Regions from separate parts of the Veillonella sp. 6_1_27 genome, predicted to be linked through region 2. Evidence: a T-box and tRNA genes for the amino acid it is inferred to sense, from the RefSeq annotation. Region 2 holds a T-box; the other holds one or more tRNA genes.
What was found. The T-box of region 2 lies ahead of cysS (cysteine--tRNA ligase). A T-box ahead of a tRNA ligase gene usually reads a tRNA of that ligase, here a tRNA-Cys.

Region 1 (8,818 bases), 200 kb from region 2:
AGGTGCTGTGCGCCTTATGGAATTCAAATTGAATAATGAATTTCCTCTATTAGAACAGCCACTAAAAGAAATTCGCTTTCCTGAAGGTGTTCTATTAGTTGGTATTTTGCGCTATGGTGAAATGATTATTCCGCATGGTGAAAGTCGCTTACAGGCTGATGATAGTGTATTTTTCCTAGGTTTGAAAGAGTCCGTTTCTGAAGTGGAGAAACTTTGGTTCCATAATTATAATACATTCTATAAAAGGGCTGTAATCATTGGGGCAGGTCTCTTAGGTCGTAACTTAACTGTATTATTAGAAAAAGCTGGTTTTTCTGTGAAGGTTATTGAAAAAGACTTTGACCGTTGTGAGAAACTGGCAAATCAAGTGGATAAAGCCATGGTTATCAATGGGGATGGTACTGATTTTGATTTGCTCGAAGCTGAGGAAATTGCTGATAGCGATGTAATTATTGCTCTAACAGATGATGATAAACTTAACTTACTTGTAGCACTTGTAGGGAAGCATATGGGCATCCCAAAAACCGTTGTTCGTGTGGGACGGCCAGAATATATTATGCTGATGGAGCAAGTAGGTATTGATGTAGTATTTTCTCCACGTTTATTAACTGCAAGTCAAATTTTGCGCTTTGTACGAAGTGGAGAAGGGGTTGTATCTATTTCCACCTTTGAAGGTGGTAAAGCCGAATCTATCGAAATTGAAATTACCAATGAATCACCTGTAGCAGGTAAACAATTGAAAGATATTCGTTTACCTGGGAAGGCCTTAGTAGGTGTAATTTTACGGGAAAATGAAGCTATCGTACCTCGTGGTAATACTCAAATTTTAGATGGTGATCATATCGTTCTCTTTACATTACCTGAATCGGTAAGCAAATTGCTTAAATATCTTACTTAGTAAGGAGGGGCTATGCGAATTCAAATCGTTATGTCCTTAGTGGGTCGACTACTCTATATATTTGGGATTTTTACTTTAATCCCTTTTATATACAGTGTTGTATTTGAAACTGCATATTGGTCATTCCTTATAACCACAAGCCTTTCTTTAGTTTTGGGGACGCTTTTATCTTATTACGGTTGTGAAAGTCAAAGCTTTAGTATTCGTGATGGGTTCTTAGTTGTATCCTCTACTTGGATATTCACGGTTATTTTGGGGGCTTTACCTTTTTTGGGGAGTGGCATATTGACTAATGTTTTTGATGCTTTATTTGAAGCCACTTCGGGTATTACTGCAACTGGTGCAACTATTATTTATAGTGTTGATACGTTACCAAACACATTTGTATTGTGGCGTGGCCTTATGCACTGGGTTGGAGGGATGGGGATCATCGTCCTTATCTTATCATTTTTAAAGAATTTAGGAGCAGATGCAGCACATTTCTTTAATGCAGAGGCATCTGTACCAAAGCCTGGTGTTGTAATGCCGCGTATTCAATCAATGGCTACAAAGCTTTGGCAGTTGTATATTGCCTTTACTGCTCTTTGCTTTCTTATGCTGTGGGCTGGAGGCATTGAACCTTTTGATGCGTTAAACTATGCCTTTTCTATTATTGCCACGGGTGGATTTGCACCGACATCAGCAGGGGCTTTTATTTATGAACAAAGTAATTATATTTGTTTCGTATTTATATTCTTTATGTTTCTTGCTGGTGGCAATTTCTCTGTGTATTACAATGCACTTCAAAAAGGAATTCACGTTTTAATTAATGATTTTGAAACACGTATGTACTGGCTTGTAGTGTTTATTGGTATTGCCATTGTATCAATATCTCTAGCATTACAATCTAGCTATTCTAGTCCTTTAGAGATTGTTAGAAATGCTGCCTTTAATTTAGTTTCGCTTCAAACTGGTAGTGGTTTTGCTATTAGTGATTATGATTTGTGGCCTGCTGCAGCACAGATGATGTTATTTATTTGTACATTTTTTGGTGGTTGTAGTGGTTCTACAACGGGCGGTGTAAAAATTATACGACTTATTATTTTGATTAAGAGTTCTATAATTTATTTGCGAAAATCAATTCATCCTGATATGGTTCAAGTAGTACGTATTAATGGCAAACCGATGCCTACTAAATGGATCCAGATGACACATCAATTTTTATTTTTATATTTAATGATTTATGTGGTATCTGTTTTTCTAATGACTTGTACTGGTCTTAATACATATGATTCTATGCAAGTGGTCACGGCCTTTCTTAGCAATGTAGGACTAGGGTTTGGTGGCTTTGGTCCTACTGATTCCTTTAATGTTATGCCGGATACTGCTAAATGTATTGCTATTGTAGACATGTTACTAGGTCGTTTGGAGTTATTTACGATTTTAGTTATGCTTCACCCTCAGTTTTGGGAAGGGTATTTTATTAAAAAAGAGGTTCCTAAACGATATCGTATTCTATAGGAGGGCGGGAACTATATGGAAGTTATAAAACGTCCTCTAGGGCTTTATAAAGCAAATTGTTATGTGCTTATCAAAGAGGGAAAATCTATAATCATTGATCCGGGTTTTCATTGTAATTACATTATTGATATGGTTGCAGATTCTCAACCCATAGCAGTTTTATTGACACATGGTCATTGTGATCATGTGTCAGCCTTGGATGAAGTGTGTACACATTATAATATTCCCGCTTATTTACATCCTTTAGATCAAGAATTGTTACAGTTAATTCGACGGAGACCAAGTGTATATAAGAAAAAAATGTATACACATTGTAATGATTTAGTAGAGGGGCAATTACAGTTAGATCCTTTTAATATAATAGTTCATCATACACCTGGGCATAGTGCTGGATCGGTTTGTTTAGAAATTGAAGGCCATCTATTTACTGGTGATACTTTATTTAAACAAAATGTGGGAAATACAGATAATTATAACAGTAATCCAGCTGATTTGATTAAGAGTTTGAATCATCTTTTAACTTTGTCTAAGGAGTTAATTGTTGAGCCTGGACATAGGGAATCTACTATATTAAAACATGAGGAAGAATTTATTAAAAATATTGTAGTATAGTGTTGACAAAAGTCCTGATAACCGATATACTAAGCAAGTACTTTGGTTACGGCCCCGTGGTGTAGCGGTTAACATGTCGCCCTGTCACGGCGAAGATCGTCAGTTCAAATCTGATCGGGGTCGCCATTTATGCCTCGGTAGCTCAGTTGGTAGAGCAACGGACTGAAAATCCGTGTGTCGACAGTTCGATTCTGTCCTGAGGCACCATTTATATGCGGGAATAGCTCAGCGGTAGAGCACCGCCTTGCCAAGGCGGGGGTCGCGAGTTCGAATCTCGTTTCCCGCTCCAATTTTATATGGCGGCATAGCCAAGCGGTAAGGCAGAGGTCTGCAAAACCTTTATTCCCCAGTTCGATTCTGGGTGCCGCCTCCACAATCGTTACCCATGCCGGGGTGGCGGAACAGGCAGACGCAACGGACTTAAAATCCGTCGGTTGGAAACAACCGTACCGGTTCGATTCCGGTCCTCGGCACCAATTAAGACTAACTTTGGGTTAGTCTTTTTTCTTATATACAATTAAAACGATTTGTGAAAATTATTACTATAAGTTACGTATAAATATATAAGAGATAGATAAATCTATGAATAAGAAACCTAAGTTATTGATTAGTGAATGCCTATTTGGTGTACCCTGTCGATATGATGGCAAAGACAATTATATAGAAACGATAGAGGCTCTAAAGGAATATTATGAATTAGTACCAGTATGTCCGGAAGTGTTAGGGGGACTTAGTACGCCTCGTGATCCTGCGGAGCGTCAAGGTAAACGTATATGTACTGTTAATGGAGCTGATGTTACAGATGAGTTTGTAAGAGGTGCTCAATTAACAGTTGATATTGCACTAAAATATGGTTGCAAGCAAGCTTTGATGAAGGCGAAAAGTCCTAGCTGTGGATATAAGTGCATTTATGATGGAACTTTTACTAGAACATTGAAAAATGGTCATGGATGTACTGTAGAGGCTCTATTAGAAAAGAATATAAGAATTTATACGGAAAATGATATAGAGCTTTTGCTTGCAGAAAAAAAGAGATGAGTTAAACTCATCTCTTTTTGGTTATATTAAGTTGTTTTACTATTAAAATAACTTAATACAATAGAAAAATAATGGCTACAATATCAATTAAAGACTACTTGTTTGCATTAACAGGATCATTTGCTAATGGTTGTTCACCAAGTAATGTAGTTAAGTTATGTAGATTAAATCGATATTGAGCATTACTAAAATCTCGTGTTGCATCATATCGTTGACTTGGAGCATGCATGAGACCAACTAATGTATCGTATAGCAAATCATTAGTAAAGAATTGATGCTCGTGTTTTGCAAGTACCTCAGCAGTCTGTGGATAGGTTGAGCGATATTGTGGAGATAGGTATACCCAGAATGGAATATGTGTCATAACAAAATCAAATGTATCAGGGTTATGCGATTTGTCTAAACTTTCACCGTGATCGGAGAAATACACCATGGCTTGTAAGTTTAATTTGTCTTTGCCATAATTGTAAATTTGTTGTAATAACCAGTCTGTGTATAATTGGCTGTTAGCATATGCTTCTTGACCATCAGGATACGGACCTTGTTTCCACTTGCTAAATTCATGCGGGTAACGATCATTGTAGTAAATATGACTACCCATAATATGTATAACGATAAAGTTGTTCTTGGTAGGATCTACAGTTTCTAATAATGGCAATAGAGCTTCATCATATCGATCTGAGAATGCATAAGATTCATGGGCCCATTTTGTTGTGTCTGCAGTCTTAGCCATTAATGAAATAGCTGTATCATATTCACCGAATACACCTTGATTGCTAAACCAAGAAGTCGTGTATCCCGCTTTTTTAGCAATATCTAAGATATTGGCTGAATCAAGAAATGGTTTATCATCATATTGATTTCGTTCAGATAGTGCACGCTCCAAGGTTGGTACTGTTTGTACGTACGATGAATAGGCATTATCAAAGAAGACAAAGTCTTTATTGTCCGAACGCATATTGCCTTGCCATGGAGTATCGTCATATGGGAAGTTTGGATTATATACTTTCATATAATCTCGAGAACTAGATTCGCCAATGACTAGAATAATAGTACCAGGTGTTTTGTTCACCGCTGTTTCCTTTGTGTCTAAATTAAAGGAATCAAATACTAAGTGGTGATTATCATTATATTGTTGCATTTGTTTTACATAATCGCCTGCAGCAATCCAGTTCGCCACAATACAGGTTTGAGGGAACAAGAAGAATGGTACATATACTAAAAAAGCTACAAGGGATGCGATGAGCATAGCTGACCGCATAGGACGTGTAGTATTTAAGTTTACTACTGCTTTCATTCCTAAGTTAGACCAGTACAATAAATAAGTCCATAAAATAAGACCAATACTCACTGCTATAAGACCAGGTATACCAGCTGCATTCTTTAAAAAACCAAATGCTTCTTCTGGATTGGTCATATATACGGCTAGCAGACTGGCTGGCGTTAAGCAATGCCAAGTAGTCATGTAATAGCCGATCTGTAAGAATGGTATTAAGCTCAGAATCATGGAAATGATAGCCATGATTAAGGATGTTGTTTTATGGAAGCGATTTGTTTGGTTCAGTAAAAACTGAATGCCTGATAATCCCATGAAAATTAATAAGCCAAATAAAAAATCATTAGCAAATTCATAGAAGTATAATGGCTTCACATAGGACCAATGGAATAAAAGAGGAAAGGTAAGTGCCCATAAGATTCCGACTAGGCCATACCCTAAAAAAGGCCTGTGGAAAACGGTACACCCCATAAAATATTGAAATAAAAAGGTACCTACAATTGTTGGTACAGCTAAAATCGTAATATCCTCTACATCAAGCCCTAAGGTTATGGGCTCATAAATTAAAAATAAGATGATATATAAAACAATACCTATAATACCAAAGCGAAAAATTGGATTTCGCCCAATTTGCCTCACACTCGATGACATAATAAATCCTCTCTAAAAGGAATACACAATAACGTATCTTTTTTTAATATAAAATAATTACAATAATAAAGATAGCAGATGAGTGTAAAAAAAACAATTATTTGAAAGTACTACTATAAATGCTTTATAATTATATAGTTAAAAACATTTTTTCTGAGGATTGGGTTTTATGGGAGATTATAACTACAAGTTGGACGTTTTTGAAGGTCCCCTTGATCTGCTCTTGCATCTCATTGAAAAACATAAAATAGAAATTACCGATATTCCTATCGTTGAAATAACGAGTCAATACTTGGCATATCTAGACAATTGGAACCATTTTGATATTCATTATAGTAGTGAATTTCTTGTTATGGCATCTACCTTATTACAGATTAAATCACGCATGTTATTACCTAAGGCTGAACCTGAGCCCGATGAAGCAGAGGATCCACGTGACGAGTTGGTAGCAAAATTAGTAGAATTTAAGAAAATTAAGGATATTACATCTCTATTAATGGAGCGTACCGCTGTATCTGCGAATATATTTAGTCGTCCTGAAGAAACGAGTGTGCTTGGATTAGATAGTGTATATAATTTGGAACTTTCACAGTTATATCAAATTTTTTATCAAACTATAAAACGAGCTAAAGAGTTATCAGAAGAAGAGACGATTCGTGAGGTAAAGGTTGAAAAGGATACGTATAGTTTAGAGGACATGATTATATCCTTGTCTCGTCGTATACATCGTGGCGAATGTCTATATTTTAGGGAGTTATTAGTAGCAATTGAAACGAAAAGTGGTATGGTAACCATCTTTATGGCTGTTTTAGAATTATTAAAACAACAAGTTATGGAAATGCGTTATGAAGATGATGATATTATATTCACTGCTACCTTGGATGGGGCCGTGTAGAAAGGGGGCTATATGAGCTTACCAACGATGCATTTAGAAGCCGTTTTGTTTTCAGCAGCAAAGCCTATATCGATAGATATGCTAGAAGAGGTGTTTGGTCTTTCCACAGAGGAAACACAAAAATATATAGAAGAATTACAACGTGAACTAAAAGAACAAAATAGAGGTATTCGATTACGTATATCAGGAGCCGGTGTTGAATTAGTCAGCGCTGTTGAATGTGCTGATTATGTTGGTCATATTCGTAAAAAAGAAGATAAATTATCTAATGCGGCCATGGAAACATTAGCTGTTATCGCATATAAGCAGCCTATTACAAAGGCTGAAATTGAAGAGGTTCGCGGTGTAAATAGCGATAAAATTATAAAACAATTATTGACTAGATCTCTTATAGCTGAATTAGGTCATAAGGATACTGTTGGTAGACCGATTTTATATGGCACAACTGATGAGTTTTTGAGAAGTGCTGGAGTAGAATCTATTGAAGCCTTACATCAAGAAGTTTCGGAAACAGAAGGATAACATGGAACGATTACAAAAATATATTGCCAGTTGTGGTATTGCATCACGGCGTAAGGCAGAAGAACTAATTACAGAAGGTAAAGTACAGGTCAATGGTCGCAAGGTAACCGAATTAGGGGTCAAAATTAATCCACAAAAAGATAAGGTTAAGGTTAATGGGCAATTATTGGCTCAAGAGAAACCAGTATATTATTTGTTAAATAAGCCAAAGGGGGTTATTACATCTGTGTCTGACCCTCAAGGTCGAGAAACGGTTTTAGATTATATAAAAAATGAAACGAAACGAATTTACCCTATTGGTCGTCTCGATTTATATACAGAAGGTTTGTTACTGCTTACGAATGATGGAGAGTTGGCACAAAATCTAACGCATCCATCTAAAGGCGTGGAAAAGACTTATGAAGTTCGTATCAAAGGTCGTGTTCGCGATGATGATTTGCAAATTATTGCAAATGGTGTAGAGCTTGAAGATGGTATAACTGCACCTGCAACAATTGTAGATTTAGGTTTTGATGATCATAATGGTGTACATGAAGTAGAAATTACAATTCATGAAGGTCGTAATCGTCAAGTTCGTCGTATGTTTGAACACTTTGGCTATCGTATTCATAATTTAAAACGCATTGCGTATGCTGGTCTTACTTTAGGTGGTGTGAAACGAGGCGCTTCTCGTCAACTAACAATTCGTGAAGTAAAAGCGCTAAAAGCATTGGGGACAGATAAGGCATGAAGCAAATCATAGTCATTGGCGGTGGTGCGGCAGGTCTAATGGCAGCTGTTATAGCAGGCTGTGAAGGAGCACGCGTCATCTTATTGGAAAAAATGAATATGGTTGGCAAGAAAATGGGCATTACCGGTAAAGGTCGCTGTAATATTACGAATAGTGCAGATATGGCCGAATTTATAAAAAATACGCCTGGTAATGGTAAGTTCTTGTACGGTGCCTATGAACGCTTTAGTAATGAAGATCTTCTGGACCTATTGCATAGCTGGGGGTTAAAAACTAAAGTAGAACGTGGTGGACGAGTGTTTCCTGAATCCGATTCTGCATTAGAAGTACGCAATATCTTTATGAAAATCCTAAAAAAGTATAATGTTCAAGTTCATTTAAATGAACCTGTTACATCGATTACTGTACAGGAAAATCGTGTAGTTGGTGTTACAACGGATAAGGAACAATATGCTTGTGATGCTGCTATTATTTGTACTGGTGGTGCATCTTATCCATTGACAGGTTCTACTGGTGATGGTTACGTTTTAGCCGAAAAAGTGGGACATACTATTACTGATATTCGTCCATCCTTAGTCCCTATCGTTACAAACGAAACGTGGGTAAAGGAAATTATGGGGCTTAGTCTTCGTAATGTTGAGGTATCCGTAATTTCTAAAAGTAAGGTACAAGCTAAACAATTTGGGGAAATGATGT
Region 2 (8,818 bases):
CGAAGCTCCATCCTCGCATGTTCTAAGGACTCATGAGCCAATTTCTTCAAATGAGTCCAAGCAAAAATAACATTATAGCCGTCTACAATTAAGATATCTTTTAGCATGATTATTTCGCCTGGCGTTGACGTACCGCCTCATACATAAGAACTGCAGCTGCAACAGATGCATTCAAAGAATTCAAATTTCCATACATAGGAATTGTTACAAGGAAATCACAAGCTTCTTTTACAACGCGACTAATCCCCTTACCTTCATTACCAATGACGATAACGGTTGGAATTGTCATGTCAGCCTCGTACAAAGTGCGGTCACCTTCCATGTGGGCTCCCATCACCCAAAACCCTTGTTTTTGAAGTTGTTTTATGGTTTGTGCTACATTGCCAACTTGTACAAGTGGAATTTGTTCAATAGCACCAGCAGAGGTCTTCGCAACAGTAGCATTAATGGGCGCATTATGTCGTTTAGGAATAAGTACAGCCGTCGCTCCCACACATTCAGCTGTACGAATGATGGCTCCCATATTATGTGGATCTTCAACACCATCCGTTAAGATCAACAAAGGAACCTCATGAGTCGTTTCTTGTAATACCTCACCCAACTCCTTAAATTGAACGGCCGATACAAGAGCTATAACACCTTGATGAGGTACTTCCAAATCGTACTTATTCATTTGTTTTATAGGTGTTGGTCTAACTTCAATTCCTTGAGATTTAGCAAGACCTACAATATCAGCTAACCCTGTTTTTACCTTATCTTCACTGACCAGAATACGTTGAATAGAACGGCCACTTTTAAGGGCTTCTTTAACCGCATTGCGACCTACAATATAATTATCCATACTACATACCTCGTAGAGTTATAGAAAAGGCTTGCCCCAAGATATGCTGTAAGCGGTCTTCTTGGCGCGTTTCATAAAGAAATCCTAGTACTGCTTCAAAGGCCGTACTACTGCGATATTCTTGAACAGTACTACTTTTAGGCACGTTTACATTACTATTTCTAGCACGGCGTGCAATAGCTTGTTCCTCTTCTGTGAAAGCATCTTCTATTTCTAGCAATACTTTTGCCTGTGATTTAGCACAAATAAATTCAGTAACAATTGTATGCAATACCTGTACCTTTGTGATATTCATTTGTACCACGCGTTCACGCACATACATGGAGTATACTGCATCACCGATATATGCTAGCATAACTGCATCAGCACTTAAGCACTCCTCTATTGTTCGTTTGCGCAAACGAAGCGGCTCTTCTTCAAGAGCCGTTAGTTTTTTTATCGCTTCATTCTTTAAGAATTGAAATTGTTTAAACTTCACGTTTTTTCCACCGTGCACCTTGAGGAGAGTCCTCAATGGTAATACCAATCTCAGCTAATCGATCGCGGATACAATCAGCTAATGCCCATTGTTTCTGTTCGCGACAAGCTTGACGTACAGAAAGAATAACTTGCATTAATTCTTCGTATTCAGCAGCATTGGCGCCCGTGTTGCCTTCCCAAGCTTTTTCGAGAACACCAATAACATCTGTCATAAATTTGAATATTCGTTTCACTTCAGCAATTGCCTCTTGGCAAACAACGCCTTCTCTACTTGTTACAGCTTGATAGTAGATATTAATTTCTTTTGCAAGACCGAACATACTAGAAGTTGCTAGAGCAGTGTTGAAATCATCACTCATAGCATCCTCAAATTCTTCTTCGTATGCTTTCGCTTTTTCTAATAAGCGTTGAGCTTCATCACATGAGCCTGGCTCACATTTTTCAAGGTAAAGAAGGTTTTCAATAGCTGTGCTTAACCGTTCCAAAGATTTATTAGCTTCTTCTAGACGCTCATCAGAGAAGTCTAATGGACTACGGTAATGCGTGCTCAATAAGAAGTAACGCAATGCATCAGGACTATATTGTTCTAAAATATCTTTTACCAAGAAGAAATTATTCAAGGACTTAGACATTTTTTCAGAGTTAATAGTGATAAAACCATTGTGCAACCAGTAGCGCACTGCTGGATGTTGACCAGAGCAACCTTCTGATTGAGCAATTTCATTTTCATGATGAGGGAAAATCAAATCGCTACCACCACCGTGGAAGTCAAATTCTGTGCCTAAATATTTTTGGCTCATAGCAGAACATTCAATGTGCCACCCTGGACGACCATTCCCCCATGGGCTTTCCCAATAAGGTTCACCATGTTTTGCTGCTTTCCACAAAGCAAAGTCCATAGGATTCTTCTTACGACCATCTACTTCAATACGTGCGCCTGCTTCCATATCGTCTAATGTACGACCAGATAACTCACCGTAATGTTCAAATTTCTCCACACTATAATATACATCGCCATCGAGTTCATAGGCGTAGCCCTTGTCAATCAATGTTTGAATCATAGCAATGATATCATCAATATGTGTAGATACACGTGGATAAATGTCTGCACGTTGTACACCTAACACATCCATTACTTCAAAATAACTATCGATATAACGGTTTGCAATGGTATCCCAAGAGACACCTTCACCATTAGAAGTGTTGATGATTTTATCATCCACATCAGTAAAGTTTTGTACATATGTTACTTTATAGCCTACATGTTTCATATAGCGACGAATTACGTCCCAAGTCACGAAAGGACGAGCATTGCCAATATGAGGATGATTGTATGGTGTGACACCACATACGTACATTTTTGCCTCACCTGGTGTTACAGGATTAAAAACCTCTTTTTGGCGCGTCATAGTATTATAAACAGTAATTTCTCTCATCGTTACCGATGCCTCCAATTTTGTAAAATAAAAAAGACCTCTCATCTCATACAGAGACGATGGTCCGCGGTTCCACTCTGTTAGGTACCAATAGCGATACCCACTCATCGCATAACGGTGCGTCGCCGGACAAACCTACCTATAATCGGAGTGTCAGCTCGTGAATGCATTTCATCTACCTATCCATGAACCCTCCCACCATCGGTTCTCGCTAAAAAGTTAGTTGTAGAGTACTTCTTTCAGTCTCAGCTATTAAAATAATCTATATTCATATATAAAAATATTTTACCAATAAAGCTATAGAATGTCAATATTTACAAGAAAGATCCCCATCTTTCATAGGCAGCTATTCACATATCATAATAGGTATTTTAAATAGCTTAATTAGAAAGATGAGGATATATAATCAGAATATTAAATTACTATTATCATTCATAACAATAGCTTTTATAGTACACAAGTAATAATAATGTCATTACATCAAATCAATTAATATTAAGCATTTTCTAATTTATCTTGATCATCATGTTTACGGCAAATACCTGCAAAAATAGATCCTGTAAAGTTATGAATGATGGAGAATACTGCACCTGCTACCGCAGCTTGTGGTGTAAAGTGTTTTAGTGCTAAAGATACGGATAATGCAGAATTTTGCATAGCCACTTCAATTTGCATAGCACGACGAGAAGACACATCAATACTGAGAGCTTTACATATAAAGTATGTCACAACATAACCACTCAAATTTTGTACTAAACACGCTACAAAAATAATGAAACCAGTTTCGGCAATTTGCTTTTGGTTAACTGCAGTTACAGCTGCCAAGATAAGCAATACCGCGATAGCTGCAATGGTTGGACATACAGATTTTACAGGTTCAATTTTTGCGCCAATAAAGTAATTCAATACAATCCCCAAAATAATTGGTACTAACACGATTTTTACAATGGATATAAACATTGGCATAAATTGAATTTCAATAGAAGATGTTGCACCTGCATATAATACGACAAATAAAGGCGTTAAAATAGGTGCCAATAATGTGGATACAGTTGTTGCTGATACGGATAAGGGAACATTACCATTTGCAAGGAAGGTCATTACATTAGAAGCAGTACCACCAGGACATGCACCCAACAAGATAAAACCAATCCCAACTTCTGGAGGAAAATTAAATGCTAAGGCTACTAAGAAACCTGCCAATGGCATCCATAAGAATTGGATTACGGATACGAGAATAACCTTCATTGGTTGCTTAAATACATCAATAAAGACTTGAGCCGTTAATGTTAACCCCATCGCAAACATAACAAACTGTAGCATGTAAGCAATATATGGAGTCATCCAAGAAAATACTGCAGGTAGCATATATGCTAAAACAGCCATCAATAGTACTATCCAGGATAGATAACTATTGAATAAGTGATTAATAGAACGAATAACACTCATAAAAACACTCGCTTTCATAATAAATCAAAATTTAATACGCCGATTATTATAGCATTTCTATAGAATATTAACAACACATACAAAAGGAGTTCACATAACACTTGTTACGTGAACTCCTTTGATTAATTGATCAAATTTATTTTGTTAATGCACCTACATTATCTAAACGATGTAAGCACTTTTCTTTACCAAGTAATGTGACAATATTATTCAAATCCGGACCATGCATTTGACCTGTTAAAGCTACACGGATTGGCATAAATACGAATTTACCTTTTAAAGAGGTTTCTTTCATTACGGCCTTGATTGTTGCTTTTACAACTTCAGGTGTAATTTCATCAAGTTCAGCCAATGCATTCCGGAAAGCGCCGAGAACTGTTGGAGCTGTTTCTTCATTCAATACAGCACGCAACTCCTCTTCATGCCCCTCTTCAAGGAATACTGTTTCGCCCATAAACAAGCCTACATGATCTTTGATTTGAGCACCATAGCTAATATGATCACGGAATGTAGAGCATAATAATGTCAACCAATCAATATCAACTTGATTCAAGCTATCTGGAGCTAAACCAACCTCTTTCAAATGCGGCAAACAAAGGTGGAATAATTCTTCATCGCTCAAATTCTTCATGTAGTGGAAATTTATATGGTTCAATTTATCAATATCAAACACAGCAGGATTTTTCGCTACCCGATCCATAGAGAAAGCCTGAATTAATTCATCTTGTGTGAAGAATTCTTCTTCACCTTCAGGAGCCCAACCAAGAAGTGCCAAGAAGTTTACAAGTGCTTCTGGCAAGTACCCTAATTGTTTGTATTGTTCAACAGAGGTAGCACCATGACGTTTAGACATTTTCTTGTAGTCTTTACCAAGAATCAAGGAAATATGACCAAACTTAGGGACCTTCCAACCAAGAGCTTCATAGATAGCCATTTGACGAGGTGTATTGGATAGATGTTCCTCTGCACGAATAACGTGAGTAATCCCCATCATATGATCGTCCATTACTACAGCAAAGTTATATACAGGAATGCCATCAGATTTTACAATTACAAAATCACCAACGCCATTAGATTCAAAGGATACATGCCCACGTACCATATCATCAAAAGCGTATGTTTTATTCAACGGTACACGCAAACGAATTGTAGGTTTACGACCTTCAGCAATATATTTAGCCTTTGTCTCTTCATCTAAGTGTTCACAATGACCGTTGTATTTTGGTGTTTCCCCACGATCCATTTGATCTTGACGCACCGCATCTAACTCTTCAGGTGTGCAATAACACTCATAAGCTTTACCTTCATCCAATAAACGTTGTGTTACTTCTTTATATAAATCAAGACGTTCTGTTTGACGGTAAGGACCATTATTACCACCTACATCAATGCCTTCATCCCAGTTCATGCCAAGCCATTGTAAGGAAGCTTTAATATTCTCTTCACTTTCACGTGTAGAACGAGCTAAATCTGTATCTTCAATGCGCAATACAAATGTGCCTTTTTCCTTACGTGCTAATAACCAGTTAAATAAAGCAGAACGAGCACCACCAATATGGAATGGACCCGTAGGGCTTGGAGCAAAACGAACTTTCATGGAACTCATGATTAAATCTCTCCTTCATATACAGAAACGACAGCTTGTGCAGCAATGCCTTCACGGCGCCCAATAGCCCCTAGCATTTCATTTGTTGTCGCTTTAATACTAATGCGATCTAATGGTATCTCTAATATAGACTGTAAATTAGCCTTCATCATATCGATGTGAGGTTTTAATTTAGGTGTCTCAGAAATAACCATAATATCAATATTATAGGCTTGTAACCCACGTTCTTTCAATAAGAAATTTACTTTTTCTAGTAAAAGCATGCTAGAAATCCCTTTATACTGGTCGTCTTCAGGTGGAAAATAGTATCCAATATCCCGTAAACCTGCAGCTCCCAACATGGCATCCATCAAGGCATGAATGAGAACATCTGCATCGGAGTGACCATCAGGACCAAGGTCAGATTCGATATGAACACCACCTAAGATACAAGGACGACCTGCTTTTAATTGATGAATATCATAACCAAATCCAACGCGCATACACTTATCCTCAATTCCTAAATATCGTTTTGCTACAGCAATATCATTAGGTGTGGTCACCTTAATATTACAATAGTCTCCACTTACTATATGTACAGGCTTACCTAAATACTCGACGAGGGACACATCATCAGTGCCTAAATATTTTTCATCATAAGCCTTTTGATGGGCCGCTTTAAATAGTTCTTTTTGAAAGCCTTGTGGCGTTTGAATTTGGTATAATTCACTGCGTTTTAATGTTTCTATTACAGTATGCTCTGTATTAACCCGTTTAATCGTATCCGTAGCAGGGACACCTACAGTAGCAGCTCCATATTCTATTGCAGCCCTAACAACAGCATCAAACAGTTCCCTAGATGCTAATGGACGCGCTCCATCATGAACCAGCACAATATTACTATCTTCTGATACAGCTTTGAGTCCATATGCCACAGAATGTTGACGTTCTCTTCCACCAAGTACTATCTTTACAGGAATATGCAAATCCAACCCTTGAATATGGTTAGACATATATTCTTGTTCGCCTTCAGCTACAACAAGAATAATTTCTTTTAAACCTTCAATCTTTTCTACATTCTGTATGGTACGTTGAATAATAGAATATCCTCCTAAAGGAATAAATATCTTATTTTCTTTGTATCCCATACGGCGACCAGCACCTGCAGCGAGAACGATACAACTAATTGCCTTGCCCATTTTGTCCTCCATCTACACGAGCAAAGATCATACGACCAGCACTCGTTTGTAATATGGATGTAACCATAACCTCTACATTTTGACCAACATAAGGCTTACCATCCTCTACGACAATCATCGTGCCATCGTCGAGATAAGCCACACCTTGGTGTACTTCCTTACCTTCTTTCATGATTTGAACGCGAATCCATTCTCCAGCGATTAGAGCAGGTTTTAATACATTTGCCAATTCATTGAGGTTAAGTACTTCTATACCTTGTACACGAGCCACCTTATTCAAGTTAAAGTCATTTGTCATCAACTTCCATTGCTTATCTAAAGCAAGTCGCATAAGTTTTGAATCAACCTCTACAAGATCATCATAATCATCTTCAACGACCTCTATAGCAACCTTATTGGCATCTTGCATATCCTTCAAAATATCAAGGCCACGTCGACCACGGTTGCGTTTCGTAGCATCCGCAGAGTCAGAAATTACCTGTAACTCATTTAATACAAATAGTGGCACCATAAGAGGACCTTCAATAAAACCCGTAGCACATAGTTCTTTGATACGACCGTCAATGATAACTGAAGTATCTAGTAATTTTGGCGTACTAGAGGATTTATCTAATTTATGAGTTGAAAACATTTTAAAACGACTTGTTTTTTTAGTGCTATCTCCTCCCCATTGTTGTACGTAATTATTGTACATTTCGGGGCCTTTACGAGCCATAATTTTAAGTCCACTATATCCAAAAATAGCACTCAAAATTATAGGAATATAAGGTCCTATAATAGGTACTTGATTGAATGCAACACCAATTAGATTTGCAATAATAAGGCCGAATAATAAACCGATGGTGCCTGCAATCAATTCTTGATTTGGAATATGAGTAAGAATACGCTCTAATCTTTTAGCAATTACTAAACCTTGTTTCAAAATAAATGATGAAATCAGATAACCAATAACAAGGCCTAATAGAGTACCTACGATTAATACTGCAATGCGTGCAATTGTTAATGACATGTCCCCAAAAGATTCAAATTGAGAAACCAAATACGGGTCAATAATAGGTGCTAAGCTATCCATTCCCACGTAGGCTGCTGTACCTACTAAAATGGCTATTACATAGCGTAAAATCCGATAAATCATGAAATCACCTCCTAATTATGAAAATACGAGTTGCATCGCCTCTTGTATAGATTTGACACCTTTAATTTTGATAGAACTATCATTATCCTTGATTTGTTTATAGTTGCCTTCAGGAATAATAAACTTTTTAAAACCTAATTTCTTAGCTTCATTAATACGCTGTTCAATGCGAGGAATACTGCGAACATTACCAGTTAAGCCTACTTCACCTAAGATAACCATATCTGTTGGCACGATACGATTTTTTAAGTTTGATACTATAGCAACCGCCATAGATAAATCACAAGCCGGTTCATTTACCTTGAGACCACCGATAACATTTACATACACGTCTTTATTACCTAATGTAAAGCCACAGCGTTTTTCTAAAACAGCCAATAATACGATTAATCGATTGAGATCGTAACCTATCGCCGTGCGTCGTGGCATACCAAAGGCCGTAGTAACTACCAAGCTTTGTACCTCTACTAAGATGGGACGAACCCCTTCAAGGTAAATCATGACGGCACTGCCGCTTTCTTCATCGGAACGCTCGGCTAAAAGAGAAGCAGACGGATTGGACAATTCCTGTAACCCTTCCTCTACCATGGCAAAAATGCCTGTTTCTGATGTAGATCCAAAACGGTTTTTAATAGACCGTAATATACGGAATTGATAGGAACGCTCCCCTTCAAAGTAAAGCACTACATCTAC

Region 1: it has a tRNA-Cys gene. The T-box ahead of cysS (cysteine--tRNA ligase) is inferred to sense a tRNA for this amino acid. The anticodon was not compared.

The regions. Positions count from the first base shown of each region.
Region 1 covers NZ_GG770215.1:229,723-238,540, forward strand. Annotated here, with positions in the region: gene trkA (Trk system potassium transporter TrkA) at 1-898, shown strand, start outside; gene HMPREF0874_RS01055 (TrkH family potassium uptake protein) at 911-2,398, shown strand; gene HMPREF0874_RS01060 (MBL fold metallo-hydrolase) at 2,414-3,010, shown strand; tRNA gene HMPREF0874_RS01065 (tRNA-Asp) at 3,061-3,136, shown strand; tRNA gene HMPREF0874_RS01070 (tRNA-Phe) at 3,142-3,217, shown strand; tRNA gene HMPREF0874_RS01075 (tRNA-Gly) at 3,225-3,299, shown strand; tRNA gene HMPREF0874_RS01080 (tRNA-Cys) at 3,309-3,383, shown strand; tRNA gene HMPREF0874_RS01085 (tRNA-Leu) at 3,398-3,486, shown strand; gene HMPREF0874_RS01090 (DUF523 domain-containing protein) at 3,593-4,048, shown strand; gene HMPREF0874_RS01095 (phosphoethanolamine transferase) at 4,143-5,975, opposite strand; gene HMPREF0874_RS01100 (ScpA family protein) at 6,145-6,870, shown strand; gene scpB (SMC-Scp complex subunit ScpB) at 6,883-7,392, shown strand; gene HMPREF0874_RS01110 (pseudouridine synthase) at 7,394-8,122, shown strand; gene HMPREF0874_RS01115 (NAD(P)/FAD-dependent oxidoreductase) at 8,119-8,818, shown strand, end outside.
Region 2 covers NZ_GG770215.1:429,334-438,151, forward strand. Annotated here, with positions in the region: gene HMPREF0874_RS02015 (NYN domain-containing protein) at 1-107, opposite strand, end outside; gene rlmB (23S rRNA (guanosine(2251)-2'-O)-methyltransferase RlmB) at 110-841, opposite strand; gene HMPREF0874_RS02025 (Mini-ribonuclease 3) at 843-1,319, opposite strand; gene cysS (cysteine--tRNA ligase) at 1,309-2,757, opposite strand; T-box leader at 2,807-3,013, opposite strand; gene HMPREF0874_RS02035 (bile acid:sodium symporter family protein) at 3,253-4,206, opposite strand; gene gltX (glutamate--tRNA ligase) at 4,343-5,812, opposite strand; gene ispD (2-C-methyl-D-erythritol 4-phosphate cytidylyltransferase) at 5,815-6,990, opposite strand; gene HMPREF0874_RS02050 (PIN/TRAM domain-containing protein) at 6,974-8,125, opposite strand; gene radA (DNA repair protein RadA) at 8,141-8,818, opposite strand, start outside.